Regions from separate parts of the Sphingobium sp. B2 genome, predicted to be linked through region 3. Evidence: predicted binding sites of a transcription regulator. Region 3 holds the regulator's gene; each other region holds the start of a gene.
What was found. The regulator LexA, encoded in region 3, represses DNA repair genes until DNA is damaged. The targets are predictions, from matches to a motif close to GTTCCNCNCTTGTTCT.
Positions count from the first base shown of each region.

Region 1: the regulator LexA is predicted to act here: its motif matches at 5,126-5,141, upstream of FE851_RS19005 (ImuA family protein).
Region 2: the regulator LexA is predicted to act here: its motif matches at 3,826-3,841, upstream of FE851_RS14860 (MmcB family DNA repair protein).

Region 1 is NZ_VDBZ01000003.1:140,267-150,491, reverse strand. Features, by position in the region: gene ligD (DNA ligase D) at 1-1,424, shown strand, start outside; gene xth (exodeoxyribonuclease III) at 1,421-2,227, shown strand; gene FE851_RS19030 (hypothetical protein) at 2,688-2,939, opposite strand; gene FE851_RS19025 (DUF3008 family protein) at 3,019-3,201, opposite strand; gene FE851_RS19020 (alpha-ketoglutarate-dependent dioxygenase AlkB) at 3,247-3,837, opposite strand; gene FE851_RS19015 (SOS response-associated peptidase family protein) at 3,834-4,493, opposite strand; gene FE851_RS19010 (hypothetical protein) at 4,502-4,867, opposite strand; gene FE851_RS19005 (ImuA family protein) at 5,175-5,936, shown strand; gene FE851_RS19000 (Y-family DNA polymerase) at 5,851-7,371, shown strand; gene FE851_RS26295 (DUF6771 family protein) at 7,452-7,619, shown strand; gene FE851_RS26290 (hypothetical protein) at 8,026-8,181, opposite strand; gene FE851_RS18995 (error-prone DNA polymerase) at 8,956-10,225, shown strand, end outside.
Region 2 is NZ_VDBZ01000001.1:3,030,029-3,040,253, forward strand. Features, by position in the region: gene FE851_RS14830 (rhodanese-related sulfurtransferase) at 1-367, shown strand, start outside; gene FE851_RS14835 (hypothetical protein) at 555-854, opposite strand; gene FE851_RS14840 (M48 family metallopeptidase) at 859-1,575, opposite strand; gene FE851_RS14845 (YcgN family cysteine cluster protein) at 1,556-1,981, opposite strand; gene FE851_RS14850 (SCO family protein) at 1,985-2,638, opposite strand; gene FE851_RS14855 (ankyrin repeat domain-containing protein) at 2,680-3,306, shown strand; gene FE851_RS14860 (MmcB family DNA repair protein) at 3,320-3,814, opposite strand; gene FE851_RS14865 (cell wall hydrolase) at 3,929-4,600, opposite strand; gene FE851_RS14870 (DUF1491 family protein) at 4,778-5,131, opposite strand; gene FE851_RS14875 (PaaI family thioesterase) at 5,121-5,618, opposite strand; gene FE851_RS14880 (PTS sugar transporter subunit IIA) at 5,578-6,045, opposite strand; gene hpf (ribosome hibernation-promoting factor, HPF/YfiA family) at 6,176-6,781, opposite strand; gene dnaQ (DNA polymerase III subunit epsilon) at 6,857-7,558, opposite strand; gene coaE (dephospho-CoA kinase) at 7,591-8,184, opposite strand; gene aroE (shikimate dehydrogenase) at 8,196-9,020, opposite strand; gene FE851_RS14905 (Maf family protein) at 9,017-9,610, opposite strand; gene FE851_RS14910 (pyruvate, water dikinase regulatory protein) at 9,607-10,225, opposite strand, start outside.
Region 3 is NZ_VDBZ01000001.1:1,200,877-1,211,101, reverse strand. Features, by position in the region: gene FE851_RS05970 (tetratricopeptide repeat protein) at 1-79, opposite strand, end outside; RNA gene ssrA (transfer-messenger RNA) at 408-763, opposite strand; gene FE851_RS05960 (hypothetical protein) at 853-1,089, opposite strand; gene FE851_RS05955 (anthranilate synthase component II) at 1,313-1,903, shown strand; gene FE851_RS05950 (SulP family inorganic anion transporter) at 1,929-3,419, opposite strand; sul1 at 3,484-3,539, opposite strand; gene trpD (anthranilate phosphoribosyltransferase) at 3,673-4,665, shown strand; gene trpC (indole-3-glycerol phosphate synthase TrpC) at 4,662-5,453, shown strand; gene moaC (cyclic pyranopterin monophosphate synthase MoaC) at 5,450-5,920, shown strand; gene FE851_RS05930 (molybdopterin molybdotransferase MoeA) at 5,917-7,101, shown strand; gene lexA (transcriptional repressor LexA) at 7,227-7,898, shown strand; gene FE851_RS05920 (ComEC/Rec2 family competence protein) at 7,889-10,033, opposite strand; gene gltX (glutamate--tRNA ligase) at 10,083-10,225, shown strand, end outside.

The sequences.
Region 1 (10,225 bases), on a different contig from region 3:
AGCTGATCGGCGAGGGCCGGGGGCATATCCGCTATTCGGACCACATCGTCGGGAAGGGCGAGCAGCTGTTCGACAGTTTTTGCGGCGCCGGGCTGGAGGGCGTCATCTCCAAACGCATCGACGCGCGCTACACGGGTTCGCGATCGGGCTCCTGGGTAAAGACTAAATGCATTCGTCGACAGGAATTCGTCATCGTGGGCTGGACTCCCTCGGACAAGCAGCGCGGTTTCCGTGCGCTTCTGCTGGGCGTACATGAGAAGGGAAAGCTGCGTTACGCCGGTAAAGTCGGAACCGGCTTTAGCGCGGAGGAGGTCGAGCGGTTGATGGCGCTCATGACGCCGCTTGCGCAGAAGGCGCCAACTCTCGATGCGCCGCGGGCTGCCGTTCGCGGGGCGACCTGGATCAAGCCCAGACTCGTCGCCGAAATCGCCTATATCGAGTTCACTAAAGAGGGTGTGCTGCGGCATTCAAGCTATCTGGGCTTGCGCGAGGACAAGAAGCCCGAGGCTGTCGTGCTGGAGGTCGAGGCGCCTGTGATGACCGCGGTGCGACCGGCCGGGACAAGCGGCGTCAAGATCAGCAACAGGGACAGGGTGATATTTCCAGAAGGCAAGCTCACAAAGGGTGAAATGGCGGATTATTATGAGGCTGTGGCAGATATCATGCTGCCATGGGCGGGAAGCCGACCCGTCAGCCTTGTGCGATGCCCGCAGGGGCGCGACAAAAACTGCTTCTTCCAGAAGCATGATGCCGGAAGTTTTGGCGAGAGTGTCAAGCAGGTCGTGATCCTGGAGAAGGATGGCCATGAAGAACCCTATCTGTTTGTGGATTCCGCTGATGGCCTCCTCACATGCGTCCAGATGGGCACGATCGAGTTTCATGGCTGGGGCGCGCGGATCGAGGATGTCGAAAAGGCTGATCGCCTGGTGTTCGATCTCGACCCGGATGATGGGCTGGAATTCAAGGATGTTGTCGCTGCGGCGCTTCACCTGCACGATGTGCTGGGGCAGATGGGGCTTGTAACCTTTCCGATGGTGACAGGCGGCAAAGGAATTCATGTGATCGCCCCGCTGACACCAACGGCGGAATGGCCGCAGCTCAAGGACTTTGCCCATCGCTTCGCGTTGGCCCTGTCGCAGGCTGATCCCGATCGATTTACCGCTGCGCTCGCAAAGGCCAGGCGCTCGGGCAGGATATTCATCGACTATTTGCGCAATCAGCGCGGTGCGACCGCCGTCATGCCATATAGTGCGCGGTCGAGGCCCTTCGCCCCGATCGCTGTGCCGCTGACATGGGACGAACTGCGCGATCTTGATAGTGCAGCCCATTGGCATATCGGCGATGCGGCGGAAATGGTGCAGCGAGCGGGGTCCAGGAACCTGGCAAATTGGGGGCGGGCCGACCAGATCCTGCCGGACTTGTGAAGATCGCAACCTATAATGTGAATGGGGTGAACGGGCGTCTTCCCGTCCTGCTGCGTTGGCTTGGCGAAGCAGAACCGGACATCGTCACGCTCCAGGAATTGAAAGCACCGCAGGAAAAATTTCCCGCGGCGGCCATTCGCGATGCAGGCTATGACGCGATCTGGCATGGCCAGAGCCGATGGAATGGCGTGGCGATCCTCAGCCGCGTGGGCGAAATCCACGAAACGCGGCGCGCTCTGCCGGGCGACCTGCATGACGAACAGAGCCGGTATATCGAGGCAGCGGTCGGCGGTGTGCTTATTGCCGGCCTCTATCTTCCCAACGGCAATCCCCGACCCGGGCCAAAATATGATTTCAAGCTGCGATGGCTTGATCGGCTGCACGACCATCTTGCTACGCTTATTGATCTGGACGCGCCGGTTGTGATCGCGGGCGACTATAATGTCATGCCGACAGAACTCGACGTTTATGCGCCAGACCGCTGGCGAGACGACGCTTTGTTCGCGCCCGAAGTCCGCGCGGCCTATCAGCGGTTGCTCGATCAGGGCTGGACGGATGCCCTGCGATGTCTGCACCCTGACGAGACTATCTACACTTTTTGGAAATATCTGCGCTTTGCCTTCGATCGCGATGCGGGCCTTCGCATCGATCATCTCCTGTTGAACGCGAAGGCAAAGGCGCGACTGATTGCGGCGGAGGTGGACAGAGCGCCGCGCGGGTGGGAGAAAAGCAGCGACCATGCGCCGGTCTGGATTGAGCTTGGAGAAAAGCCAAGCCGCCCCAGAGCGAAGAAGCCGACCTGATCAGGCAGGCCGCCTGCTCGGAACGAAGCAAGGCGCCCCGCCCCGTTCGCCCTTGAGCAAAGGTGAAACGCAATAGGAGCAGACAATGGAAGAGCCACACCCCGAGCAGAAGCCGAATGCTGAAAAAAGCGTGTCAGCGAGCAGAATATTCAGGACCAGGCCGCACCGGGACCTTAGCCCATCGCTGACAAGGAGAAAGACCAGATAGAAGATGGCCCGGGCGACGGCGCGCCGGGACAGGGATGAAGCGCTGGCAGGTGGCCGTGGCGGTCAACAGGGAGAGGAAGGCAACTGACCGTCAAGGCCTGGGCTGTAAGCCAAAAAAGAAGGTCGGTCCTCAATCGGCCGACCTTATTGAGTTTTAGGAGAGGATGCCTGAAAGGCAGGGTAGATGTGGCATTGGGCGCTAGAGTTCGCAAATGCGAAGAGAGAACTGCCACTTGCAGCATTTGCAATCGGCTCAGCTGTCCTTGATATCGACTGCTGCAAACCACTCGGCGTACGGCGTATTGCGGGCGAGATGCCGGTTAAAATCGCGAGCGCCATCTTCCCACCAGACCGCCCCCCGCTCGCCGAGCTCCCGCTTGGCAGCATCGACCCGGACCCGCGCCTCTTGCTCCCCTGCTATGTTCCCTGCGCGCTTGGCTGATCCCACATCACGACGCGCGTCCATGAGCTGCTGGACAAGCCGATGGCGCGCATCCTCGTTCAAGGCCGGATTGGTCGCCCGCCATAATCGCCCGCGCACCACGAAATAGCGACCATCCGGGGTTACCGGATAAGCCGACGGATCAGTCTTTTCGCTCAGGAAGCTTTTTCCTCTTCGTCGCAGCGAACGTTTCAAGCTGTTTTTCGGACATGGATTTCTCCATCTCTTTCGACGCGCCTTTGAGTTTCGATTTGGGTGTTTCGCCGCGCTTGGCGGACAATGCCGCGCCTGCGGCTTTTTGCTGAGCTTTGGACGTAGCGGGCATGATCACGATCTCTCCTTTGCAGACGTCCCAACGCCCGACATGGCGTCATGCTCCATCGCGCCCAGCTTTTAGACTGCGGAAGGTGATCGACCAGCGGGGCACTTCCATCTCCGCGATGCTATGTTCCCATTCCTGCCGGACCGCTCCTGACAGCTGGTAGATGGATCGCGGCGCAAGCGCCACCGTCCTGCGGTCAAATCCACTTTTGGCCCGCCGCCTGAAGCGCATGGGTGCACCCGCGCCAAGCGAGATGCCAATGACCCGGTCGAACACCGGGCGGTCACGGTGCCACCCGATGCCTGCACCTATATCGTAGCGGATGAGGAGGGCCTGGACCAGCAGTTCCGGCGCAAGGTCGGCGAAATGCGCAGCCCGGTCTCGGATGGGGAGCAGCCAGTCGGGCATAGGGTCGGTCGGGCCGAAATGACCATTTTCAAAATCATAGGTCCAGCCATAGCTATAAGTGAGCCGTTTGCCGGTCCATTGCTGAAACCGAAATGGCGTGAGCGGCGCCGCATTGACGTGTTCGATCAGGTCCGCTTCCTCAGCCTTGCTCAAAAAGCCGGCGGCATAGTCAAGGCCGGGGATAAGGAGCGGCGCGAATAGGTCGATTTGCTGGGCATCTGCCATGGTCATAGCAACGCCATCTGGTTGTCAGCCGAGGGGGGCAACTGGCGGCTTCTCCATAGATCTTGGGTCGTTTCGACGCGGAACCGCTCGGCAGCGAAGGGCGCCCGATATTGAAATCCGATCACGCTCTCGATCGGGCCGTGCAGCCAGGCGGCATATTCGTGAGAGTCGAGCAACAGGGGCATCCGATCGTTTGTCCCCAAAATGGCTTCATTGGCAGGCATCGTCATGCCGGCATAGACAGGTCCCTGATCCGGCATGTTCCGACAGCAGCCGGCCCAGGCCATGATCGGCTGGCGCTTTAAGGAAAACCATGTCCGTGTGCGGCCGCCAGGTGGCCCGTCGGGGTTGGCAAAATGGGTCATCACGATCAGGCAGCGATAGCGCGGATCTGCCACCATCTTATCCCACATGGGATTGGTGAGATCAGCGACCAGTCCGATCCTTCCTGGCTCTTCACCGCGCTCGCGCATTTCCTGCGTCATGCGGCGAAATCCCCATGTTACGCCGCGCATGATCCGCCGACCCTCATTCTCGAAAACCACCAGCCCGTGGGCACCTTCGGTGGTCTCGGGTGGAAGCTCGATCGGGGCGGGCATATGGGCGCTAAAATGCGCGGCAACCCAGCCCATTCCCGCAGCCATGCAATGCAATCTCGACATGGGGCCGATCAATCGGGCTTCTGGCCGTCGTCGGCGACAGACTTGCAACGGTCGAGCAGACCATCGATCGGGTGGTTGCCGGTTTCTTCAAAGGCCAAGCGTGGAGTCTGGGCGTGATGCCCGAGCATCTTGCTATAGGTCTGGGTGCCTTTGCGCAGGCTTTCCCCTCTCGGCAATTCAGGCGGCTGCTCGATAATGCAGGCCAGGCCCATCGATATGCCAATGACCGCAAGATCGGGATCGCCCGTCTGATCGCTGTCCTGAACTGCTGATCCAAGGCTCAATTTGAGCGTCTGCTGGGCAACGCGAAGCTGCGTTGCCTCGCCGGGCGGCAGGCTATCTATGCCTTCAATGGCGATGATGCGCGGCGTCATGCTGCAGCCTCCTTACGAGGGAATTTCATCGTCGGTGACAAGCTCGGAATCATGGTTTGGATGATGAGCCGCCAATTTGCGAGTCGCGCTCCGATTCGGTCGAAGGCTGGAGGACCAATGGCTCTTCAGCGCCGTCCGCTCCCTGCTTGAGGCTTAATTTTTTTCGCTGCGAGACCATGGGTTTTCCTGCCTTGTTTCAGAAGCGTATCACCGAGCATGCGCCTGTTTAGCGCCGCCCCGTTGACTTGGGCCCTGTATAGAACAAAATAGGAACGAATCCAACCGCGAGCCAGAAGGAGGCCCTTCGATGATGGAAAGAGGGGCGCGCCCCCATGTTGCTGCCTTGCGCGCCCAGATTGCCGATATCGAGGGCACGGAACGTCGGCGCAAAGAGGTTTTGCCATTTGGGCTGGAGATGGTCGACGCCAAATTACCGGGCGGGGGTCTGGCGCTGGGCGCGCTACATGAAGTGGCGGGCGGCGCGCAGGGGGTGACCGATGGCGCGGCCGCTGCGTTGTTCACCGCCGGCATTCTCGCACGGGTGGGCGGCAGCATTCTGTGGTGCATGACTGAGCCGGACCTGTTTGCGCCCGCGGTCGCGCAAGCCGGGCTTGATCCCGATCGTGTCATCTATGTGGAAGCTCGCGATGAAACGGCTGTGCTTGCCTGTTTCGAGGAGGGATTGCGTCATGGTGGCCTTGGGGGCGTGGTCGCGGAACTCGCCCGCCTGTCGATGACGTCCTCGCGGCGCCTCCAACTGGCGGCCGAGAGCAGCGGCACTCTTGGAATCGCGATCCGGCGCTGGCGGCGCTTGGCCGAGGCATCGGACTTTGGCCAGCCAACGGCGGCCGCGACGCGATGGCGGGTGACGGCCGTTCCGTCTGAACCCTTGCCGGTGCCGGGGGTTGGTCGGCATCGCTGGTTTGTCGAGCTCATACGGTGCCGGGCAGGAGAGAGCGCCGATTTTCTGGTGGAAGCCTGCGATGCGACAGGTTGTCTCGCTCTTCCTGCCGACCTGGCCGACGGATCGGCTGCGTCGCAGGCTTGGGCGCAGCGCGCCGCCTCCTGACGCGCCGCTGATCCTCGCTGGCATGGAAGGGCAGCGCCGGGTGGTCACTGCGGCGAACGCCGCCGCGCGCACGATCGGTCTGGATGCAGGCATGGCCGTTACCCAAGCTCGGGCATTGCTGCCCGACCTCATCATCATCGATGCCGAGCCACAGGCGGACCGGGAAGGCCTGGAGCGTCTGGCAGTCTGGTCGCTTCGCCGCTATGCGCCGATCATAGCGGTCGACCCGCCCGACGGGCTGATGCTCGACATCACCGGCGCCGCTCATGCCTATGGCGGCGTCATGGGCCTGCTCAAGGACATGGCGCAGCGGTTGGCCGAGGTGGAAACCACAGGGCGTGCCGTGTGTGCGCCCGCCTATGGCGCCGCACATGCGCTCGCGCGCTATGGCACCGAGCCGCTGCGCGTCATCGATCCGCTCGACCTTGAGCAGGCGATTGCTGATCTGCCGCTTGGCGCACTGCGCCTCGACCGGGCTATCGTCAGCGCATTGAGCCAACTGGGTCTGGAGACGATCGCTGATCTCGAGGCCATGCCGCGCGCCTCGCTCGCGCTGCGCTTCGGATCCGGGCCGGGCCTGCGGCTCGACCAGGTCTATGGCCGCGTGTCCGAACCTTTCGAGCCGGTATTGCCGCCGGAGGCCATTGAGGTGGAGCGCCATTTTGCCGAGCCCATCGGCGCGCCCGAAACCCTGGCGCGCTATACGCATAAGCTGGTCGACGCGCTGTGCCAGCAACTGGAGGAGGCAGGTGTAGGGGCGCGACGGCTGGACCTGCGCTTTCATCGCGTCGACAACCGGATCGAGGCGATCCGGGCAGGGCTTTCCAAGCCAGGCCGCGACCCGAAACAGATGGGACGGCTGCTCTGCGACCGGATCGAGACGGTCGATCCTGGCTTTGGGGTCGAGAAAATGGCGCTGTGCGCACCCCAGACCGAGCCGCTTGGGCTGCGCACCATCTCGCACCTGGGCGAGACGCCCAGGGCTGATGTGGCAGCGCTCGTAGACATATTGGGGAACAGGGTTGGGGAGGAGCGGCTGTACCGGATCGCCGCGCGCGAGAGCGATATTCCCGAGCGTTCCGTTATCCGCATTGCCCCCATGGCCGACCCGACCCTGCTGCGCTGGCCCGAGCATTGGCCGCGCCCGGCGCGCCTCTTCAAACGCCCTCAACCGATCGATACCTTGGCCCTGTTGCCCGACCATCCACCGGTTCACTTTGTGTGGCGCGGCATACGTCGGAAGGTGAAGCGCGCGGACGGGCCAGAGCGTATTTATGGCGAATGGCATGTGAGCGAGGAGGAGTGGCTGAGCGTCCGCGATTATTTCCTCCTCGAGGATGAGACCGGGACGCGATACTGGGTGTTCCGTCAGGGCGATGGCATGGACAGCGCGACCGGTAGCCAGGGCTGGTTCCTGCACGGGTTGTTCGCCTGACAACCAACGGCGTTTATAGCCGGAGCTGGGCGCTGCAGCTCGATTGCGCTGCCAGGCCCAGGCAGTCATAGACTGCACGCATGGACGAAAACATGAATTTGACCATTCTGCGTGTCATCGAACGTGCGCCGCAATGGCTTCGGCACGATCTGGAGGCCAAGGAGGCGGTCGTACGGGCACGGGCAGAAGAGACGCTGGCCGCGATGATAGTCGATGCTTTGGCGTCAAACGCCCCATCGTCAGACTGAGTCTGGGAGGCCGCTGAGCAAGCTGCGATGCTACGCTGCTGATCTCGCACGATTTTGGGTGAAGCAGGTCTTGTACGAGCCTTTGCTGCACCTAAGTTTGGAGTGTCGCTCTTTCCCCCCCTTTGAGCGACACCTCCCTGAACCTAGGCCCCGCCGTGGCGTACGCTCCGGCGGGGTTTTCTTTGTCTATTGCTGGTTTGGGCTCCGGTAATGGTGCCTGAATGGTCCGAGGGCCATGCTCATGGCAGTGCCGTTGCGATCCTGTCAGTGTGCCAGATGGTCGCTCGAAATTCGATATATTCTGGTATTGCAAACGGCGCATGCTCTACGCAATCTGATCGTCGAGTAGCAGGCTTCAGCCTGGGGGCGGCACAGGCTTGGAATCGCGGCCGCCCTGAAACCAACTTTACTGATAGCCGCCTTCCTGTTCGCGTTTTTCAGCCGCGTCTCGCTGAGCGTCCTCAAGATCGTCGGTATCCTGGCGTTCATCATCGGCATCTACGTCACCATCGACCTCTTGGTCGGTGCCATCGGCTTGGTCGGTCTTGGGCAAATCGTCCATTGATGTACCCTTCATGTCAGCCTGATCATTTTCAACGGGGACGTTTTCGGGGGGCATAGCTCTCTCCTGTTAACCGTGCGCCAAGCCAACAGGTCAGATGCCCCCATGTTCCCGTCATTTCGTATCCGTACGGTAGTTTGTTCGCCACCGCATCATGGCCCAAGGTCATGGTTCCCCAGCCTGTCTCGACCTCCGTCAATCTGGCGACCAGGAAATTGAGGAATATGGCGAGCAGCAAGCCGCCCGGGCTTCCGGAAGCAGCGCAGGATCGGCCCGCTCGGCAAGACTGTGCCTGATCTGGAGGCCGCCCAGCATGATCGCGCAGGCATATCTCACAGGCCCTCATGATCCTGTGCGAGGGAGCTGTTCGTGCCGGTCAGGTCGGTGATCGTAGCAAGACGCTGTGGGCCACCGATGACGTCGCGTCCGGCGAAAAAGGAAGTGATCGAATCAAGAAAGTCGGTTCGGGCAGGGCATGACGCGTGCGCCCCCGACCGCACCCTTTTGTCGCGGATAGATATCCATATCAGGCAAGCTAAGCGGAAAAGCGCGCGTTCCGGATCGAATTGGCCAGCAACAAAATTGCCCCGCCAGCGGGGGCGCTGACGGAGCTTGATGCACCGGGCGTTCATGCGGGGGGCAAGTGATTTGACCCGGTATAGGCTAAACGGCGGTTGATCCGATCGGTTCCTCGCACAAGCAGATTGACTTAAAAGCGGTATAGAACAAATAAGGAACACATGCATTCGGTCCAAATGAGAATCGGCAGGTGCCATCGTGCGATATGCGGAACTGCAATGCGCTTCGCATTTCTCCTTTCTGCGCGGCGCATCGAGCTGCGAGGAATTATTTGGAGAAGGGCAGGCCTGCGGCCTCGATGCCCTTGCCATCACAGACCGAAACAGTCTGGCAGGCATCGTCCGGGCGCATGAAGCCGCCAAGGTGACCGGCGTGCGGCTGATCATCGGCTGCCGCCTGGATCTGGTCGAGGGGCATTCTCTCCTCATCTATCCCATGGATCGCCCTGGCTATGCGCGGCTTTGTCGACTGCTCAGTCGCGGCAAGAAGCGGGGTGGCAAAGGCAAGTGCATCATCGGCTGGGATGATGTGGCAGACCATGCCGAGGGCCTGCTTGCCATCCTGCTGCCGGACGAGGGGCCAGAAGTAGAAGCTGTGCTGGCGCGCTTCGCCGGGATTTTCTCAGGCCGTGCCTATGTTGCGTTGACCCTGCAGCGGCGACCGGGCGACCAGATGCGGCTCTACACATTTTCCAATCTCGCGGCGCGGCATCGCGTGCCGACAGTCGTCACCGGAGATGTCCTCTACCATCATCCCCACCGCCGGGTGCTCCAGGAGGTCATGACCTGCACCCGTCATCGCTGCACGATTGATGAACTGGGCGCTCGGCGCGAGCTTTACGCCGACCGCTATCTGATGCCCCCCGCCGAAATGCATCGGCTCTACGGCCGTTATCCCCAGGCGCTCGCGCGAACATTGGAGATCGCCGAGCGCTGCCGGTTCTCGCTCGATGAGCTCAGATATCAATATCCCCAGGAGGTGAGCGTGGCTGGCGTGACGCCGCAGGCCAGGCTTGAGAAGCTGACCTGTGAAGCGGCAAAGGCGCGTTATCCTGGCGGGGTGCCGGACAAGGTATCCCGACTGATTGCCCATGAGTTGCGGCTCATCGGCGATCTTGGATATGCGCCCTATTTCCTGACGGTAAACGCGATCGTGCGCTTTGCGCGCAGCCGGGACATTCTTTGCCAGGGTCGGGGGGCGGCCGCCAACAGCGCGGTTTGCTATGTGCTCGGCATCACATCGATCGACCCGGAGCGCTCGGACTTGCTCTTTGAGCGGTTCGTCAGCCAGGAGCGCAAGGAGCCGCCCGATATCGATGTCGACTTCGAGCATGAGCGGCGCGAGATCGTCATGCAGTGGGTGTTCGATACCTATGGCCGTGATCATGCGGCGCTATGTTCGACGGTCATTCGCTACAAGGCCAAGGGCGCCATCCGCGACGTTGGCAAGGCGTTGGGGCTTTCGG
Region 2 (10,225 bases), 1.8 Mb from region 3:
TCGCGACTTTCCCGGCTGGTTCGACGCGTTCGCCGCCGACCTGAAGGCACAGGGGCGCAGTCCCAAGATCGCGATGTTCTGCACCGGCGGCATACGCTGCGAAAAATCCACCGCCCTGGTCAAGTCGCGCGGTTTCGACGATGTCTTCCACCTGAAGGGCGGAATCCTGCGCTATCTGGAGGAAATGCCCGAAGGCGATAGCCGCTGGCAGGGGGATTGCTATGTGTTCGATGAACGGGTGGCGGTGGGCCATGGCCTCAAGGTTGGCGACTATGTGACCTGCCGAGCCTGCGGCCTGCCCTATCCCCGCGACGCGGCCCATGCATGCGCCGCCGACGGATCAGGGGTGTGGCCGCATCGGGGATAGAAACACCCAACTCCGTTCGTTTCGAGCGAAGTCGAGAAACGTAGCGCACCTGTCTCTTATACACATCTAGATGTGTATAAGGGACAGCATCTGCTGCATATGGATCCTGTCTCTTATACACATCTAGATGTGTATAAGAGACAGGCCTAAACCCGTTCGTGTCGAGCGAAGTCGAGAAACCTGTGCGCTACGTTTCTCGACTTCGCTCGACACGAACGGGTTTAGGCGCTGTCTCCGTCTCCACCAGTTCCGCAATCTCGAACGCATAGCTTTTCCAGCCCCGCATCCGCGCGCCGTCCTCCGCTGCCCCACGCTTCTTCTTCGCCTCGGCGAGCGAGCGCACATGGCCCCAGAACACTTCCGTCTTGCCATTGTCCAGCACCGCGACGATCCGCCAATAATGGGTGAAGGGGTCCGCCGTCGGCCCGATCGTCTTGACATAGCCGTCCGCCATGGTGGCGGTCAGATAGCGTTTCCGGCGCGCCATCGGCTCAGGCCCGATAGCGGTGCAGCCCCGCCCCGTTGGTGCGCAGCCACGCCCGTGCAGGCCGGGGGTCCGCCCCAAGGATTCGCGCATGCGCCGCGTGAAAGGCCGCGCTATGATCCATATGCAGCAGATGCGCCAGTTCATGCGCCACGGTCGACCGGCGTACATCGGGCGGGCAGAGGATCAGCCGCCAGCTATAGCGGATCGCACCGGACGAAGTGCAACTGCCCCAGCGGCTGCGCGGATCGCCCACGCCCACCGACGCGACGATCAGGCCATGTTCGCGCGCCAGTTCCGTCGTTTCGGTCTCCAGCACCGCCCGCGCCCGCGCCACCAGCCAGCGCTGCACCCGCGCGCTGACCGACTCCGCCGCCCCGCCCAGCATCAGCCGGTCGTCCGCCAGCCGGATCGTACGCGACGCACCCTCGATCCAGCAGATGCGGACGTCCCGTCCCTCAAGCGGAAATGTCGCGCCATCGTCCAGCAGGGTGATCGCCGGTTGCGCCGCCATTTGCGTGCGCACCCAGCCTTCATGCTGCTGCGCCCAGCCCAGCGCGCGCTTCAGGTTCGCCCGCACCGGCATCGACAGGCGCAATTCGCCGCGCGCGCCGTCGATCGTCAGCCGGTAGGCGCGCGCCCGTGCGGACCGGCGCACCCGCACCGGCATCGCCACGCCGTCGATCAGGATCGCGACGTCGGGATCAGATGTCCCGGTCGACAAGATGATTCTCCAGGTCGCCCGCTTCCGCCTCCGCCACGGTCCAGCCGCGCACCGATTCCTGCGCGCGATGCACCGCTTCCCGATCGCCGCAGACCAGATAATGCCAGTCGGGCAACGGCTCGCCCGCCTCGCGCAGGCGATAGGCGCAGGTGCGCGGCAGCCAGCTGATCTGCTTCACCTTGGCCGGGGTCAGCCGCACGCAATCGGGCACGAATTTGCGGCGGTTCCTGTAGCTGGTGCATTGGCCGCTATGGCGGTCGAGCAGGCGGCAGGCGACATTGGTGGGGTAGATATGCCCCGTATCCTCATCCTCCGCCTTGTGCAGGCAGCATTTTCCGCACCCGTCGCACAATGCCTCCCACTGGGCGGCATCCAGCGTGTGGAGAGGCTTTTCCCAGAAGTCCAAGCCCTATTTCACCCATTTCCTGAGGGCAGCCAGCACCTTGTCCGGCGCGCCTTCGTCCACGTCCGGCGTGCCCGGATCATCGACCGGGACCAGCGCAACCGGCTTGCCGTCGGGATCGAACAGATATGGCGTGCGGCTGTGGCTGACCAGATAATCCTTGTCCCCCGGCTTACCCTCCACATTGTAGAGGACGACGAAATCCTTGGCGACCCTGGCGATCTGCTCCGGCGTGCCGGTCAGGCCGATGAGGCGCGGGTGGAAAGCCGCGACATAGGGTTTGAGGACCGCGGGGGTATCGCGCGCCGGATCGACGCTGATGAAGATCGGCTGGACCTTCGCCGCCAGCGCCGGCTGCGCCTTTTCGAACTGGCTGAACGCCTGCATGATGCGTTGCAGGTCGACCGGGCAGACATCCGGGCAATAGGTGTAACCGAAATAGACCAGGCGATACTGGCCCTTGAAATCGTCCCAGCTTCTGGGCTTGCCATCCTGATCGGTCAGGGTGAAAGGCGCGCCGATCCGCGCGCCCGCCAGTTCGCCCTGCGCGCTATCGCCGCTTGATGCGTTCCCGTCCGTCCCCATATTGCACGCAGCCAGCAGGGCCAGCAGCGGCAGGGCGATCGCAATCTTTGCTTTGTTCATGGTGCCGCCAGCCATGCCTTGCTATGGGCCGATTTGCAAATGATACGGGGCAGATGATGAGCAAGACCGGGTTGAGCGCATGGATGGGTCTGGGGCGCGCCGCCGCATTGACGCTGGCGCTGCTGTCCCCGGTCGCCGCGCAGGCACAATTTTCCGACAATTATAATTTCCTGAAGGCCGTGAAGGATGCCGACGGGCAGAAGGTCACAGACTTGCTGCAAAAGCCCGGCTCCACCGTGGTCAACAGCCGCGACGTCACATCGGGTGAGACCGCGCTGCACATCATCATCGCCCGGCGCGACGCCACCTGGCTCGCCTTCATGCTGGCCAAGGGGGCGAACCCCAATCTGACCGACAATGAAGGCAACACCCCGCTGATGAAGGCGGTGCAGGGCCGGTTCGAAGAGGGCGCCCGCACGCTGATCGCGCGCGGCGCGCAGGTGGACAAGACCAATGGTAGCGGCGAAACCCCGCTGATCCGCGCGGTGCAACTGCGCGATCTGGGGCTGGTCCGGCTGCTCGTAGCGCAGGGGGCCGATCCCGACAAGCGCGATTCCATCGCCGGCATGTCCGCCCGCGACTATGCCAACCGGGACAACCGCACGCCCGGCCTTGCCGAAGCGCTCGCCGCCGCCAAGACCAGCACGACGCCCAAAGGCCCGGTGCAGGGTCCGGTATTCTGAGCTAAAGCCCGGCCTACCAGCCGATCTCCGCCGCATGATCGGGATCGTTGATCGCCGTCAGCCGCCGCGCCGCCCGCCGGGCGAAGCGTAATGTCTCCGCCTTGCGCCGGGCCGCGGCCAATGGCTCGATCGGCGCGGGACGGACCAGTTCGGCGTCATATTGATCCGCGACGATCAGGCCGGTGCGCGCGGGCCACAGCGATTCACTGTCGAACAGCGACAGGTCGAACCCCATAGGCACTGCCCAATAATAGCGGTCGCAATAGTCGAAATAATCGGGCCATTTCATGTCGCCCAGCAAATCCGCCCGGCTGCACTTGATCTCCACGATCGTCAGCCGCCCCGCCCCGTCGATCGCCATGATGTCGGCGCGCCGCCCGTTGGGCAGCGGCACTTCCATTATGCCGCTCATGTCGTGGCGGAAAAACAGCCGCAACGTCCCCCGCGCCACCGCCAGCGCGGTGCCGTCGGTCAGGGGGGAACAGCTTTCGATCGGGGCGCTACTCATGGCGCGACTTTAGAACAAGTCAGGAACAAAAGAAAAGGCCGATTCGGTAGAACCCGAACCGGCCTTCTTTTCATGATCCACCCCAAAGGAAGCGCGCCAATCGCGCGCCGTCGCTCAACGATAGAAGATATGATTGTCGATCATCGCCAGCTTGGCCTTGCCCCAGCCCGGCGAAACGCGGCGGGCGTGGAAGAACAGGGCGCCTTCGGCCCGGCTGTTCCAGCTGTCGTCCATGGCGATCTGGGCGATGGCGACGGCCTCGCGCCAGGCGTTGCTTTCCATGCGGATCGGCGGCATCCCATGCCCGCGCACGAAGCTGAACTGGCTGGGCTGATAGACGACGCCGCACAGGCTGTCGGCAAAGCGGCCCGATTTGGCGCGGTTGATGATCACCCGTGCCACGGCCAGCTGGCCTTCCAGGCTTTCGCCCTTGGATTCGAAATAGACCGCTCCGGCCAGGCATTTCATGTCGCCGTCCACGGCTTCGGCGTCGCCATGGGCGTCGACCAGCGCGGCCAGGCTGCTCGCCTGCATGTCGGATTCGGTGGAATAGGTCAGATCGGCCTTGGAGGCCGAAGCCAGCGGCTGCACGATTTCGCGCGGCGCGGCAAAAGTGATTGCGGGCTTCTGTGCGGCCGCAGGCGCTGTCGTCGGCGCGTCGCCGCTGGACAGGGAGGCTACCGAATGGATCGACTCACCGGCGATCGACATGTCGGAAGCGGTCACCGCCGCTGTAGCGGACAGCGCAAATGCCACGATGATCGCGGCCCTCAATCGAAAACTCATTATGACTCAAAAACGTGCGGTTCTTGGCCTTGGACGTCGTCTTATACCCATATTCCTTGACGTCTGGCCGCCCCCCGTCTGCGTGTTTACCAAATCCGCCCCCCTTGGACGAATGCAGCAACCTGCGCGTTCAGCGTTGGCGGGGCCTCTGCACGGACCATTGCACTAAGTCAACGATCAGCAGATCGTTTCAGCGGCGAACCGTTCTGCTTCCGGGATATCGAGTTCGATTATCCACAGGTCGGGGTCCGACCTGCGCCGACGCGCCACATAGGTGGCGAGCGCCTCCGGGCCATCCTCCGGGGACGGTCCACAGCGCATCAACGCATAGCCGCCGGCAAAGTTCGATACACGCTCGAACAAACCAGTTTCTTTTCCCTTTTCAAGGGCTTGAACCAATATGACGCCGCTCGTTTCGTCGCCCTTGACGATGATCGTGGCAAAGCCGCCAGCCGCATTGGTGCGCCGCACCAGCGCATTGACCAGGATCGCGCTGGTCAGCCGCGCGCCACCCTGCGACTCAGCCACCATATCCCGGCAGCGATGACAGCGGGAATTGCGACCGCATGAAGGTGCCAGTGCCGCGCCCGACCTCCTCGCCATCGGAATCGATCAGGCTGGCCTCGGCCACATAGACGCGGCGCTTGCCACTGATCCACCGTCCCTCGGCCCGAATCCGACCGGGCGCGATCGGCCTGGTGAACAGCAGGTTGAACGCGGTGGTCAGCAGGAATCGGTCACTGACCAGGCTGTTGGCCGCGTAAAAGGCCGCATCGTCCAGCATCTTGAAATAGACGGTGCCGTGGACCGCCCCGGCGGCATGAAACTGGCTTTCATCGACATCGAAATCGATGATGCAACGCCCCGGTTCCTGAATCGCGATATCCGACCGGAACAGCCGGTTGATCGGCGCAGAGCGATAGAGATTTTCCAGCGCACGGAAATGCGCGGTCTCGCCGCTTGCGGGCGTGCCTGACTCAGGCAGCGTCACGCGCCCCGCCACCGGCCAGCAGCGCATGCAGCGCCGCGTCCGACTTGGCCCCGCGCAACCGCGCGACCTGATTGTCGTCACGCAGATAGCGCGAGACCCGCGCCAGCGTCTTGAGATGTTCCGCTCCGCTATCGACCGGCGACAGCAGCGCAAAGACGATATCGACCGGCGCATCGTCGACCGCATCGAACGGCACTGGCGGATCAAGCAGCACGACCAGCCCGCACATCCGGTCCAACCCGGCAATCTTGGCATGGGGAATGGCGACACCGCCGCCAAATCCGGTCGAACCCAGCCGCTCCCGCTCGAACAGGGCGTCGCCAACCTCGTCGGCGTCCAACCCATAGGCGCAGGCCGCGAGCGTCGCGATCTTCTGGAACAACTGCTTCTTGCCGTTTACCGTCAGGCCGGTGGCGAGCGCGTCCGCTGAAACGATGTCGTGGAAATCAACCATGGTCTGTCCGAACCAGCCGAGCCGCGCTCAGCCTGGGGTCTAGATGCGCGGTGATCGGGGAATAGAAAGCCCGGCCCCATAAGCCGCCTGCACCATCAGGTCAACAGGCGGCCCATGGCGACTGGCTGGTTCAGCGCGCCGTCATGCGCGGTTCGACCCAACCGATGGTCCCGTCATGGCGACGATAGACCATGTTGTAGGCCGCGGTGCCGGCATTGACGAACAGCAGCGCATTGGTGTTGCGCAGGTCCAGCATCATCACCGCGTCGGACACGCTGGCTTCGGGAATATCGACGCGCGTTTCCGCAACGATCAGCGGGGAATCCTCGACCTCCTCCTGCTCGTCCGCGGGCGAGGCGAAGATGGTGTAGCCCGCCCCGTCAATATCATCGACGCTCAAGCTGCTGACCCGCTGCGCTTCGGCCGCACTGGCCTGGCTGTGCCGGTCCTTCAGGCGGCGCATATAGCGGCGCAGCTGCTTTTCGATCCGGTCCGCCGCCTGGTCAAAGGACGGATGCGCCTCCTGCGCCTCGCCTGCTCCCTTCAGGATCAGGCCGGTCATCACATGACAGATGATGTCGCAGTGGAAGGCGCCGTGCGGCGCGGGTCGAAAGGTCACATGGGCCGAAATCGTGCGGGAAAAATATTTCTCGGCCATCGCCTCCATGCGGTCTGCGACATGCTGCTTGAGCGCATCGCCCGTGTCGACCTGATGCCCGGAAACACGAATATCCATATGCCTTCTCCTTATTCTTGCCGGGTCGCAGGAAGCGGCCCGGATAAACTGGAGGCACGGGCACGGGCTTTTGTGTCAGCCCGCCTGCGCCTCCTCCAGCCAGATCGGCTTGTCCAGGGTCGCGATGAACCTGCCATGCCGTTCCAGCTCCGCCGCGCTCGCTGCAAAAACGCGCGCGGGACGAACAGGGCGAACCATGGCGCCAGCGCCAAGTTCCCCGTCGATGGCTGCTTTTTCCTCCTCCTGTGCAAGACCCAGGCCGATCTGACGGCCGCCGGTCAGTTCGATGTAAAGCTGCGCCAGCAATTCGGCGTCCAGCAGCGCGCCATGCTTGATGCGATGGCTGCGATCGATGCCGTAGCGGGTGCAGAGCGCGTCCAGGCTGTGCTTGGCGCCCGGATGCAGCGTCCGGGCGATCGCCACCGTGTCGATCATCCGCGTCATCGACACGTCGGGCCGCCCGCACAGCCGCAATTCATGGTTCAGGAAGCCGAAATCGAAGCGCGCATTATGCGCGACCAGCGGGCTATCCTCCAGAAAGGCGAGCAGTTCGTCCACGCCGCTGGCGAACAGCGGCTTGTCCTTCAGGAAAATCGACGACAGGCCATGCACCGCCTCGGCCGCCGCAGGCATGTCGCGCTGCGGGTTGTAATAGGCATGGAAGGTCCGCCCGCTTGGCACGCGATTGATCAGTTCGATGCAGCCGATCTCGACCAGTCGGTCGCCGGAGGCCGGATCGAATCCGGTCGTTTCGGTATCGAAAATAATCTCGCGCATCGCCCTCTTCATATCGACTCTTGGGCAAACCCTTATCGGCCTATCTTTGCCCCAAGGCAAGCGACCAGACGCCGCACCTGCGCGCGAGTCTGGGTAAAGGTCGTGCCGGTGTGGATGATATGATCGGCCCGCCGCCTTTTTTCCGCGTCGGGGGTCTGGAGATGGACGATCCGGCGGAATTTGGCGGGCGTCATGCCCGGCCGCGCCAGCACCCGCTTGCGCTGTTTCCACGCCGGCGCGGTGACGACGATGACACCGGCCAGCCGCTTGTGCCCATGGGTCTCGAACAGCAGAGGTACATCGAGAATCACGAAACGGCGCGAGCGGTGCCGTTGCAGGAACCTGCGCCGCGCCGCCTGCACCGCCGGATGGACGATCGCTTCCAGCGCCCTGAGTTCATGGGGGTGGCCAAAGACCGCCGCGCCCAGTTTCGCCCGGTCCACGCCATCGGGTCCGGTCGTGCCGGGAAAGCGCGCCTCGATCGCGGGAATCAGCGCGCCGCCCGGCCCTTGCAGCCGATGGACTTCCGCATCGGCATCGAACAGGGGCACGCCCTCTCGCCGGAACATCGCGGCGACCGCGGACTTGCCCATGCCGATCGATCCGGTCAGGCCGTAAATCTTCATGACGCTATCCGTCAGTCCGCCGCCAGCAGCAACGCGCGCAATTGCTCGTCCAGCTCGCGCGGTGCCTGCGCATCGAAGAAGATGTCAAAGGCCAGCGCCGCCTGCCCGATCAGCATTTCCAGCCCGTCGAGTGTCTTGAGACCCTGCGCCCGCGCCGCCTTCAGCAAATCCGTTTCGAGCGGCGCATAGACAATGTCGTAAACGGTCGCGCTGGCGGGCAGGGGGGTGAGGTCCAGGTCCAGCACCGGCTGGCCGACCATCCCCAGCGACGTGCTGTTGACCAGCAGGTCGCAGGCGGGCAGCGGATCGGTCATGCCGATGACACGACCTTTCAGCCCCGCCCGGTCGAACAAGGCCTGCCCCTTGGCGACATCGCGCACCATGACGGTCAGGTCGGCCACGCCCAGGCTCGACAGCGCAAACAGGATCGCCCGCGCCGCGCCGCCCGCGCCGATCAGCACGGCGCTCTGCCCTTTCCATTTGTCGCGCAGCAGGGGCTGGAGGAAGCCGCCCGCATCGGTATTGGTGCCGATCAGCGGCCCGCCGGTTTCGCTGGCGATCGTATTCATCGCCCCGATCCGCGCGCGCACCCCGCCCGGATCGTCGGTATAGTCCATCACCGCAATCTTGTGCGGAAGGGTGACATTGCAACCCAGCCAGTCGGGATCGGCGCGCCGTTGCAGGAAATAGGCGGCCAGCCCGTCGGGCGTCACATGCGTCTTGCGATACTCCGCCTCTATATCCAGCGCCTTCAGCCAGAAATTATGGATCAGCGGCGATTTGCTGTGCGTGATCGGGTCGCCAATCACTTCGGCATAGGGGAGCGTGTCGGTCATGCCGCCAGAACGCCGCGCACGCGCAGAAAGTCAAGCAGGGGCAGCAACGGCAAGCCCTGAATCGCAAACTGGCTGCCCTCTACCTTGCTGAACAGCTGCGCCCCCGGCCCCTCGATCCGGTAACAACCCACGCACCAGCGGCATTCCTCCCAATCGCTCTCCAGATAGGCGTCGATGAAAGCGTCGGACAATGGCCGCACCGTCATCCGCACCCGCTCGACATGCCGCCAGATCGGTTCGCTATTCAGCACGATCACCGCTGCGCTGTGCAGATGATGCACCCGCCCCGACAGCAGGCGCAGTATCCGCGCCGCGTCCGCCCGGTCGACCGCCTTGTCGATCATCGACCCGTCGTCCAGACTCAAAGTCTGGTCGCACCCCAGCACCAGCCCGCCCGGCACCCGGCGCGAAACCTTGAGCGCCTTCAACTCCGCCAGCGCATCGGCCAGCGCCCGCGCGTCCAGCCCGTCGGCGCGCAACGCCTCCTTGGCCGCCTCCTCGTCCACGCCTGGCGAGAGCGCCTCGAACTCTATCTTCGCCGCCTCCAGCAGCGCCCGGCGGCTTGCGCTTTGCGACGCCAGCACGATCATGATGCCGCCCCTTCATCCAGAACATGGTCGTTGAACAGGTTGATGATCGCCGCAGCCGCTTCCTCGATCGACCGGCGCGTCATGTCGATCACCGGCCAGCCATTGTCGGCGAACATGCGCCGGGCAAAGGCCAGTTCCTCCTGCACCTTCTCATTATCGACATAGGCGGTTTCCGGCGCCTGATTGAGCGAGAGCAGGCGATTACGCCGTATCTGGATCAGCCGATCCGGGCTGACCGTCAAGCCGACGATCATCGGATGTTTCAGGCTATAGAGGCTTTTGGGCGGCGGGGATTCCGGCACCAGCGGGATGTTGGCGGTCTTGTAACCGCGATTGGCAAGATAGATCGACGTCGGCGTCTTGGACGCGCGCGACACGCCCGCCAGCACGATGTCGGCCTCCTCCCAATTTTCATGGCCCACGCCGTCATCATGGGCGATGGTGAACTGGATCGCCTCGATCCGGGCGAAATAGGCTTCGTCCAATATATGTTTGCGCCCCGGCCGGGTCCGCGTTTCCTGCCCCAATATGTTGGACAGCGCGTCCGCCACGCTGTCCAATGCGGCGACATGGGGCAGGCCCAGCGCCCGGCAGCGCGTTTCCAGCCGCCGCCGC
Region 3 (10,225 bases):
CATCCTCCGGCGCACTCTGCGCTATGGCAGGCGAGACGCAAGCGAGAGTAAAACCGGCGATGAGGGCGACCTTCAGCATCATATTTTCTCCAGCAAAACCTTCTGACTATAGCGCTGATTATTTCATTATGATGACATTTGAGCAATAGCGGTTCGGTGGTCGAAAAAGGATTTTCTTTTACGTGAAAACAGACACTTATGATTTTTTCTTCATACTGTCATAAAAGTGTAATCGAACGAATGCGCAGAGTCGATAGTGATTCGCGCGGTGCTGGCGGGTTTCGCGCTGCGCGGCGACGGGCACAGGTTCAGCATCGGGCAATCGACCAAGCGACGCCCGCCAAACAATGACAACAAAGGGGATGAAGGTCCGGGAGGTTCTGTTGCCCGGCCCTCCCGGAGGCCGCTGAATTCCCTTCTGTTGCCCGGTGGGTTCAACCGCGCTATTTTAGAATGAAGTCAGGCCGTTAGGCCCTCATTCACGCTGCAATGGCGAGTGCTTCGTTATCGTTGGCACTTATGAGTTTTGCACAGTTTAACGGCTTACACGGGCCGGGTAAAAACATCGTCTTTGAACACACGTCGATCCTAGTTCGGCCCCGTCAGACATCCCGTTCAGCCCATGGGTCGACCGGGATATGTGGTGGAACCGCCGGGTACTGCCCCCGGGTCCGCTGCGTCTATTACACGACACAATTTATCACCATAGCCGGGCGAACCCGGCACGACCCATATGGGCGTAAAGTTGCGCCTTTTCAAGCCGCCGCATAAGGGAAGGCCCATGTGCATCGTGACAATGGCATGGGCAGCCCATCAAGAGCAGCCGACTGGCAAGACCATGATGGCGCCGCTTTAACGCAGCACCGACCGAGGCTGGCGCGCGAGATGCAACGAGGAGCGCACGACCGGCGACTCGATCAGCCTGGTTTTCATGAGATCGCGCATCCGGTCGGCCCCGTCAGGGTTCAGCATCACCACGCGGGTGCCGCCCGATGTCAGCGCTTCGATGGTGGATATAGCCAGCGCGTGCTTGGTGCAGAGCGCCTGCACATCGGCCAGCGGCGCGTTGACGTTGATCGCGCGGCTCATGCGTCGCGGCCGACGACAGGGGTGATGGAAAGACGAACATATTGGTCCAAGAGAAAGCGCCTTGCTGGCAAGCGGGAGCGCTGGTGTCTCTCGGTCACGCGAATGCTTGCGGGCAGGGTTCGCGTCGATAGGCTGGCTTTAGCAGAGGCATGTGTTCCCGTCGCGACATTTATGGCGCAGCCCGCTTCCCCTTGCCGCGCTGCCTCTCTATAGCCCTGATCCCATGATCCTCGTCATCGACAATTATGACAGCTTCACCTGGAACCTGGTCCATTATCTGATGGAACTGGGCGCGCGGGTGGAGGTCGTCCGCAACGACGCCATTTCGGCGGGCCAGGCGCTCTCCAGCGGGGCAAAGGCCTTTTTGCTTTCGCCCGGTCCCTGCACCCCCAATGAAGCGGGTGTCAGCCTCGATTTGGTCTCGGCTTGCGCCGACGCGGGCGCGCCGCTGCTGGGCGTGTGCCTGGGTCATCAGGCGATCGGCCAGCATTTCGGTGGCAAGGTGGTGCGCGGCGGCCTGATGCATGGCAAGACATCGCCCGTCACCCATGACGGCACCGGCCTGTTCGCCGGCATCCCCTCCCCCTTCACCGCGACCCGCTATCACTCGCTGATCGTCGATGATATTCCGGACAGCCTGGTCGTCAACGCAACCAGCCAGGACGGTTCGGTCATGGGCTTTCGCCATGCGACGCTGCCGATCCATTCAGTCCAGTTCCATCCCGAAAGCATCGCCACGGAATATGGCCATGACATGCTGGCCAATTTCATGAAGATAGCGGGCATGAAGGTGAAGGCGCGCGAAGCGGCCTGATCGGGGCCGCCTCCCACCCCCCTCTTCAATGCGGGGCTAGGCCGCTTTCCACGCCGGTCTTGTCATGCAGCGCGAAGCGATCGACAATGTCCGCGCTGGCGCGATTATAGCCGATCACATCGACCGTGCAGCCGTCGCGGCGCAGACGCGCGATGATCTTGTCGAGCGCGCCAACCCCCGAAATATCCCAGAAATGCGCGCCTGATACGTCGATCAACACGGGCGTCGATCCGTCTTCGGCCTGGAAGGCGCTGGTAAAGCGATCGACCGATGCGAAGAATATCTGGCCGACGACATTATAGGTCACATGGTCCGTCGACACTGTGCGTTCCACCGCGAACATCCGCCGAACCTTGCCTGCAAAGAAAATGCCCGACAGCAGGACGCCCGCCAGTACGCCCAGCGACAGGTCGCGTGTCGCGACCACGACAACCACGGTCGTCACCATCACTACGGACGATGTGGGCGGATGGCGGCGCAAATTGGCGATGGAATTCCAGCTGAACGTGCCGATCGACACCATGATCATCACCGCCACCAGCGCGGGCATGGGGATCTGCCCGACAAATGGCCCCAGCACCGCCAGCAAAAAGAGAAGGAATGCGCCCGATACAAAGGTGGAAAGACGACCGCGCCCGCCCGATGTCACATTGATCACCGACTGGCCAATCATCGCGCAGCCGCCCATGCCGCCAAACAGCGCCGCGACGATGTTGGCGCTCCCCTGCCCTGCACATTCGCGCCGCTTGTCACTGTCGGTATCAGTCATGTCATCGACGATCTGCGCCGTCAGCAGCGATTCGAGCAGGCCGACAGCCGCCATCGTCAGCCCATATGGCAAGATGATCTGCAAGGTTTCGAGCGTGAATGGCACCATGGGAAAGGCAAAGCTGGGCAACCCTTCCGGCAACTTGCCCATGTCGCCGACGGTGTTGACGGACAGGCCCATGCCGATGCTGATTGCGCTCAACGCCAATATGGCGACCAGCGGCGATGGGACGGCCCTGGTCAGGCGTGGCAAAAGATAGATGATCGCAAGGCCGCCCGCGATCATTGCGTAAGTTTCCCAGCCGACATTGGTCAATTGCGGCAATTGCGCCAGGAAGATCAGGATCGCCAGCGCATTGACGAACCCGGTAATCACCGACCGGGACACGAACTGCATGAGCAGGTCCAGCCGCAACAGCCCCGCAATGATCTGGACAATGCCCATCACGATGGTCGCGGCGAACAGATATTCGACCCCATGGTCGCGCACCAGCGGCATCACCAGCACGGCAACCGCAGCCGTGGCGGCTGAGATCATGCCTGGCCGACCGCCGGTAAAGGCCACGACCATCGCAATGACGACCGAGGCATAGAGGCCGACACGCGGATCGACGCCAGCGATGATCGAAAATCCGATCGCTTCGGGAATGAGGGCGAGCGCAACGACGATACCCGCCATGACGTCCCGACGCGCAGCCTGTCCGTCACTGAACCATTGCTGGCGATAGCGTGTCAAAAAATCTGTCATCTGAAAATTCCACATCAGGGCATATCGCGCCGGACTAGAGGCACTGGCGTATGAACATGCGTGATGTTGTCCGGCGGATCGGCGGCCGGAATAGCCACCCGGAATTTCACCGGGTCCTTGCGAATGTCGCGGTTCATAGCGGGGCGACGACCGATTGCAAGGTCGGGGTTTGGCCGAGCGACTGGCCCCCGCACGCAAAATTGCCGTCGCTCCCCCTCGACTCACTACCCCGCTGATGATTAAGGCAAGCGCGATGACCAGCCTGCCCGATCCTTCCAGTCCGCTTGATGCGCAGGCCGCCGCCCGCGCCTTCGACGTGCTGTTCGACGCCGATCTTCCCGACGCGGACATCGCCGCCTTTCTCGTCACCATGGCCCGGCGCGGCGAAACCGCGATCGAAATCGCGGCTGCCGCGCGGGCCATGCGCGCCCGGATGATCCCGGTCACCGCCCCGGCAGGCGCGATCGACGTGTGCGGCACCGGGGGCGATGGCCATCATACCCTTAATGTCTCGACCGCCGTGTCGCTGGTCGTCGCAGCCGCTGGCGTCCCCGTCGCCAAGCATGGTAATCGCGCGGCATCTTCCAAGGCGGGTGCAGCCGACACGCTCGAAGCGCTTGGGCTCGACCTGGACCGGGCGGCGGCCAGCGCCGAAAAGACACTGGCGGAGATCGGCATCTGCTTCCTCTTCGCGCAAAATTACCATCCCGCGCTCAAGCGGCTCGGCCCGATCCGCAAGGCGATCGGCGAACGGACCATCTTCAACCTGATGGGACCGCTCGCCAACCCGGCCGGCGTACGCCGCCAACTGGTCGGCATCGCGCGCCCCGCCTATGTCCCCATCTATGCGCAGGCGCTTGCCGAACTGGGCGTCGACCGGGCCATGATCGTGTCGGGCGATGAAGGGCTGGACGAACTGTCGCTGGCAGGCGGCAACGACATTGCCGAAGTCGCGGGCCATGGCGTCGTTGCCATGCATCGCCTGTCCGCTGCCGATCTGGGCCTCTCCACTGCCCCGGTCGATGCGATCCGGGGCGGCGACGCAGCGCATAACGCCGCCGCCTTGCGCGCGCTGTTGCTGGGCGAACCGGGCGCCTATCGTGACGCCGTGCTGCTCAACGCCGCAGCCGCCCTTGTCGTGGCCGACGCGGTTGCGGACCTTAAGGAGGGCGTGGAGGAAGCGGCCGAGACGATCGACCGTGGCCTTGCCAATGCCCTGCTCAATTGCTGGATAGCCTATCAATGACCAACAAGCTGATCGAGATTTGCGATTTCAAGCGCGAGGATGTCGCTCGGCGCAAGGCCGCGACATCGCTGTCGTCGCTCCACGCCCGCGCCAGCGAACAGACGCCCCCGCGCGGCTTTCGCAAGGCGCTGGACGACGCATCCCGTTCCGGCTTCGGCCTGATTGCGGAGATCAAGAAAGCCAGCCCGTCCAAGGGGCTGATCCGCGAAGATTTCGATCCCCCCGCCCATGCGCAGGCCTATGCCGCTGGCGGCGCGGCCTGCCTGTCGGTACTGACGGACGAACCCTATTTTCAGGGTCATGACAATTATCTGATGGCGGCCCGCTCCGCCTGCCCGCTTCCCGTGCTGCGCAAGGATTTCATCGTCGATCCCTGGCAGATTTTGGAAAGCCGGTCGCTGGGGGCCGACGCGATCCTGATCATCGTCGCCGCCCTTGACGACAAGCAGATGGCAGAGATTGAGGATGCAGCGCTTGGGCTTGGCATGGACGCGCTGATCGAAGTGCATGACGAGGCGGAAATGGAGCGCGCGCTCAAGCTGCGATCCCGCCTGATCGGCGTCAACAATCGCGACCTGCGCGATTTCAGCGTCGATTTCGCCCGCACCTATGAACTGGTGGGCAAGGCGCCTGCCGGTTACACCTTCGTCGCCGAAAGCGGCCTTGGCAGCCATGCCGACCTGACCGCCATGGCCGATCATGGCGTGCGCTGCTTCCTGGTTGGCGAAACGCTGATGCGGCAGGCCGATGTCGAGGCGGCGACGCGCAGCCTTCTGACCGGCGCATGACGGGCCTTACCCATCTCGACGCGGGCGGCGCGGCGCGCATGGTCGATGTGTCGGCCAAGGCGGTGACCGCGCGGGAAGCGATTGCAAGTGGCCGGATCGACATGATCGCCGATGCCGCTGCCGCGATTGCGCAGGGACTGGTCAAGAAGGGCGACGTGCTGGCGGTCGCGCGGGTCGCGGGGATCATGGCTGCCAAGCGCACGGCCGACCTCATCCCGCTTTGTCACCCGATCGCGCTGAGCAGCGTGAATATCGACTTCGATCTGGACGAAAGCGGCGTGACCGTCACCGCCACCGCGCGCACCGCTGGCCAGACGGGCGTGGAAATGGAGGCGCTCACCGCTGCCTCGGTCGCGCTGCTCACCATCTATGACATGGCCAAGGCGCTCGACAAGGGCATGGTCATTGGCCACGTCCGCCTGATCGCCAAGAGCGGCGGCAAGTCGGGCGACTGGCGCGCGGCATGAGCCTGCTGCCCGTCGCCGAGGCGCAGGCCCGCCTGTTCGCCCTTGCGAGCCCGCTGCCAGCGGAAGCAGCACCGGTCGCCGCCTGCAACGGACGCTGGCTGGCCAGCGACCTACTGGCGCTGCGCAACCAGCCCTGGGCCGATCTGTCCGCGATGGACGGCTATGCCGTGCGTGCCGCTGAATGGCCGGGGCCGTGGCAGGTCACTGGCGAAAGCGCGGCTGGCGGCGCTGTGCCTGCGCCGCTGGCGCCCGGACAGGCCTGCCGCATCTTCACCGGCGCGCCCCTGCCCGCTGGCGCAGACACGATCCTGATTCAGGAAAATGCCATCCGCGAGCGCGACCGACTGACCGCCAGCGACGATCTTTTGCCTGTCGGGCGCAACATCCGCCCGGCCGCGTCGGACTTTGCAACGAACGCACTGTTGCTGGCAGCCGGGAGCGCCCTTACGCCCGCGCGCATCGCACTTGCCGTGCTGGGCGGCCATGGGACGCTGCCGGTCGGCCGCCGCCCCACGGTCGCGCTGATCTCAACCGGCAACGAACTTGTGCCGCCCGGCGCGCCGACCCCGGCGGGCAGCCTGCCCTCTTCCAATGCGGCCATGCTGGCGGCGATGCTGGCAGGCCTGCCGTGCGATGTCGTTGATCTGGGCATCGTTCCCGATGATCTCGACGCCATGACCGCCGCGCTGAAACGCGCGGCGGCGGCGGACATCATCGTCTCCACCGGCGGTGCATCCGTCGGCGATCATGACATGGTCCGGCCTGCCTTCGCGCAGGCGGGGGGCAGGCTCGATTTCTGGAAGATCAGGATGCGACCGGGCAAGCCGCTAATGGCCGGTACCATCGCCGATGCCGTATTTTTGGGCCTGCCGGGCAATCCGGTCTCTGCCTTTGTCACCGCGACCCTGTTCCTGTTGCCGCTGGTGCGTCATCGCGCCGGATCGACCGCGCCGCTCCCGCGCCTGAGCGAGGCGCGCCTTGCCGCGCCGCTACCTGCGACCGGCGATCGCGACGATTATCTGCGCGCCTATCGGGGGGAGGCCGGGATCGTCTCCGTCACGTCGCAGGACAGCGCCGCCACGGCCGCTATGGCGATGGCCGACTGCCTGATTGTCCGCCCTGCCGGTTCATCGATCGCCGCCGCAGGCGACATCGTCACCATCCTGCCCCTGACGGACTGATCGACCGTTTGATTGAACCCGGTTCCCATGGCCAGATGCGCCGCTTCCGGTCCGTTGTTGGTCGCTTGACTCGCCTCCTTCCGTTTCCTATGTGTTCCTTATACGTTCCATGGAGGACCGCAGGCATGTTGACCCTCAAGCAGCAGGAATTGCTGAGTTTCATCCAGACCCGGCTGGAGGAAGGTGGCGTATCCCCTTCTTTCGAGGAGATGAAGGATGCGCTCGACCTGCGATCCAAGTCCGGCATTCACCGGCTGATCAATGCATTGGAGGAACGCGGCTTCATCCGCCGCCTGCCCAATCGCGCCCGCGCGCTGGAGGTGTTGAAGCTCCCCGACGCCATGCACCGCGCCCCCGCGCCGGTTGCTCCGGCCAAGCCGCAACTGGTGCCCAGCCTGCCGATCGCTGCCAATGACGTCATCGAAATCCCGCTGCACGGCCGTATTGCCGCCGGCGTCCCGATCGAGGCGATGGAGGGGCAGAATATGCTGTCCGTCCCCGCCGCGCTGCTGGGGGCTGGCGATCATTATGCGCTGGAAGTGTCGGGCGATTCGATGATGGAGGCAGGAATTTTGGACGGCGATTTTGCGCTGATCCAGCGCACCGATGTCGCCCGCGAAGGCCAGATCGTCGTCGCCCTGATCGACGATGCGGAAGCGACGCTCAAATATTTCCGCCGCGAAGGACAGCGCGTCCGGCTCGATCCCGCCAACAGCGCCTATGAACCGCAAATCTATGATCCGCGACAGGTGCGAATTCAGGGCAAGCTGGCGGGACTGCTGCGCCGCTATAATTGAGGCCGCCATGACGGGTGACGGCGAGGGCGCGGTGCGACGATCCAGGGATGAGCGTCGCCCGCCATCCTCACCGTGCTGATCCGCGCATCGTCCAGGTCAATGGCAATGCCGCCGGTTCGCGCCAGCATCCGTCGGTCGATCTTCAACCAGCGCGGGCGACACCAACGTGGCAGCGCGCGATCGGCAATGACGATGTCGGCGGCGGCACATTCCCGGCTGAACAAGGCCCGTTCGACCAGCATGTCGCTGCGGGTGGCCAGCACATGCCAGCGCCGCCCGCCCGCCTGTATCCCCACTGCGCACAAATCCGTCGAGCAGCGCGCCTGCCGCAGGTCCGCCATCGCTTCGATCGGCCCGTCATAGCCCGCGCTCTCCGCCAGCGTGTCGCGCACATAATCGCCTGCGCCCGCGCGCAGCAGTGCCATGCCGCCTGTCGATGTCCGCACCGCGACGTGGCGGCCATCGCTCGTCACCAGAATATCGGGCGGTGATAGCAAAAGCACGCCGGTCACGCCGATCGCCACTGGCCCAAGGCCCAGCCAGCGCCACCCGCTGCGCCACAACAGACACCAGAGCAGCCCGCCGATCATCAGCGCGAACAGCCAGGATGGCACCGCCGGCGTCAGCATTGTCGCCATTGGACTGGCGGCGACGCCATGGGCGACCAGCAGCAACAGGTTCAGCGTCTGCGCGGTCATCCACCAGAAGAGGGCGCCCAGTCCGACAAGATCGAACAGCAACGCCAGCGCCTCCAGCGGCATCACGACAAAGGTAGTCAACGGGATGGCGACGAGATTGGCGAACGCCCCCAGCATCCCGGCCTTGTGAAAATGGAACAGCGCGATCGGCATCAGCACCAGTTCGACGACAATGCCGGTCATCAGCATTGCCGCCAGCACGCGCCCCGCCCTGCGCGCCCACCCCTCATCCCGCGCGCTGGTCAAGGCGCGAAAACGCGGATGCTCGGCCAGCGCAACCAGCGCGGTAACGGCGGCAAAGCTCATCTGGAAACTCGGCCCCGTCATCGCTTCGGGCCAGAAGGCCAGGACGATGAGCGCGCCCACCGCGACCAGCCGCAACGTGATCGCGTCGCGCCCCAGCGCCAGCCCGCCCAGCACCAGCAGCGCGGCGATGCAGGACCGCAGCGTCGGCACCTCCGCCCCGGTCAACAGCGTATAACCAATCCCCGCCAGCGCCCCGCCCGCCGCCGCGATCAGCATCAGCGGCCAGTCGAGCGCCGCTCGCTGGCTCAACGCCATCACCCGCATCAACAGGAAAATCACCGCGCCGATCAGCGCCGTCACATGCAACCCGCTGATCGAGAGCAGATGGGCAAGCCCGCTACGGCGCATCGCTTCGGCATCGGCCTCCGCAATCGCGCCCTGGTCCCCCGTCGCCAGCGCCACGGCTATGCCCTGCGCCGGCCCGTCCACCTGCTCCCGAATATGCGCGAACAAACGCGCGCGCAGCGGCGGCGGCGCGGATGACGGGCGTAGGACGTCAATCGGTTTGAGCGCCTTGCCGGTCGCGCCAATCCCCTGAAAATAGGCACGCGCGGCAAAATCATAGCCACCCGGCACGCTGGGCGGGGCTGGCGGCATTAAACGGACGCGAAAGCGGATCACCGCCCCCTCGCCCAATCCGGCCGGAACATCCGCCTCGGCTATGTTGACCCGGATCGTGGCTGGCAGGCCCGGCGCGTCGACCGGACGCAGCATGGCGCGCACCATCTGTTGCGCGGGAACCGCCCGAACCGCCATCACTTCACCCGTCACCACGGTAAAGACAGCGCGCGCCAGCGGCGGCTGCCCCAACAGCACCGCTTTCCCCCATATCAGCGCGCATCCGATGCAGGCCAGCATTCCGCCCGCCACGATCATGCGCCGCAGCCGCGCGCCATCGGGCAGCAGCGACCCCAGGCAAGCGAGCGCCAGCGCACCACAGCAAAAGGCCAGCCACCCGGCCCTGTCGGGCAGCAGGAACCAGGCAGCGATGCCCGCGCCCAGCGCGATCGGCACCCATAGGGGAATTTGCTCGCGCTCCGTCTCCAGCCAGCTTTCCACCCGCGAAAACGCCCCGCGCAACCACGCCGGAGCCCCCCACCAAAGGGAGGTTTGTCGTGGCTCAAAAGCCATGCTAGGGGGCGACGCATTCATGGAACAGGCAGGACGAATGTCAGCGAATATGACGGCAAGTGCAACGGGAATGAACAAGCCGGTAGTGACCCGTTTCGCGCCATCGCCAACCGGGTTCCTGCATATTGGAGGCGCGCGCACCGCTTTGTTCAACTGGCTGTTCGCCCGCCACCATGGCGGCAAATTCCTGCT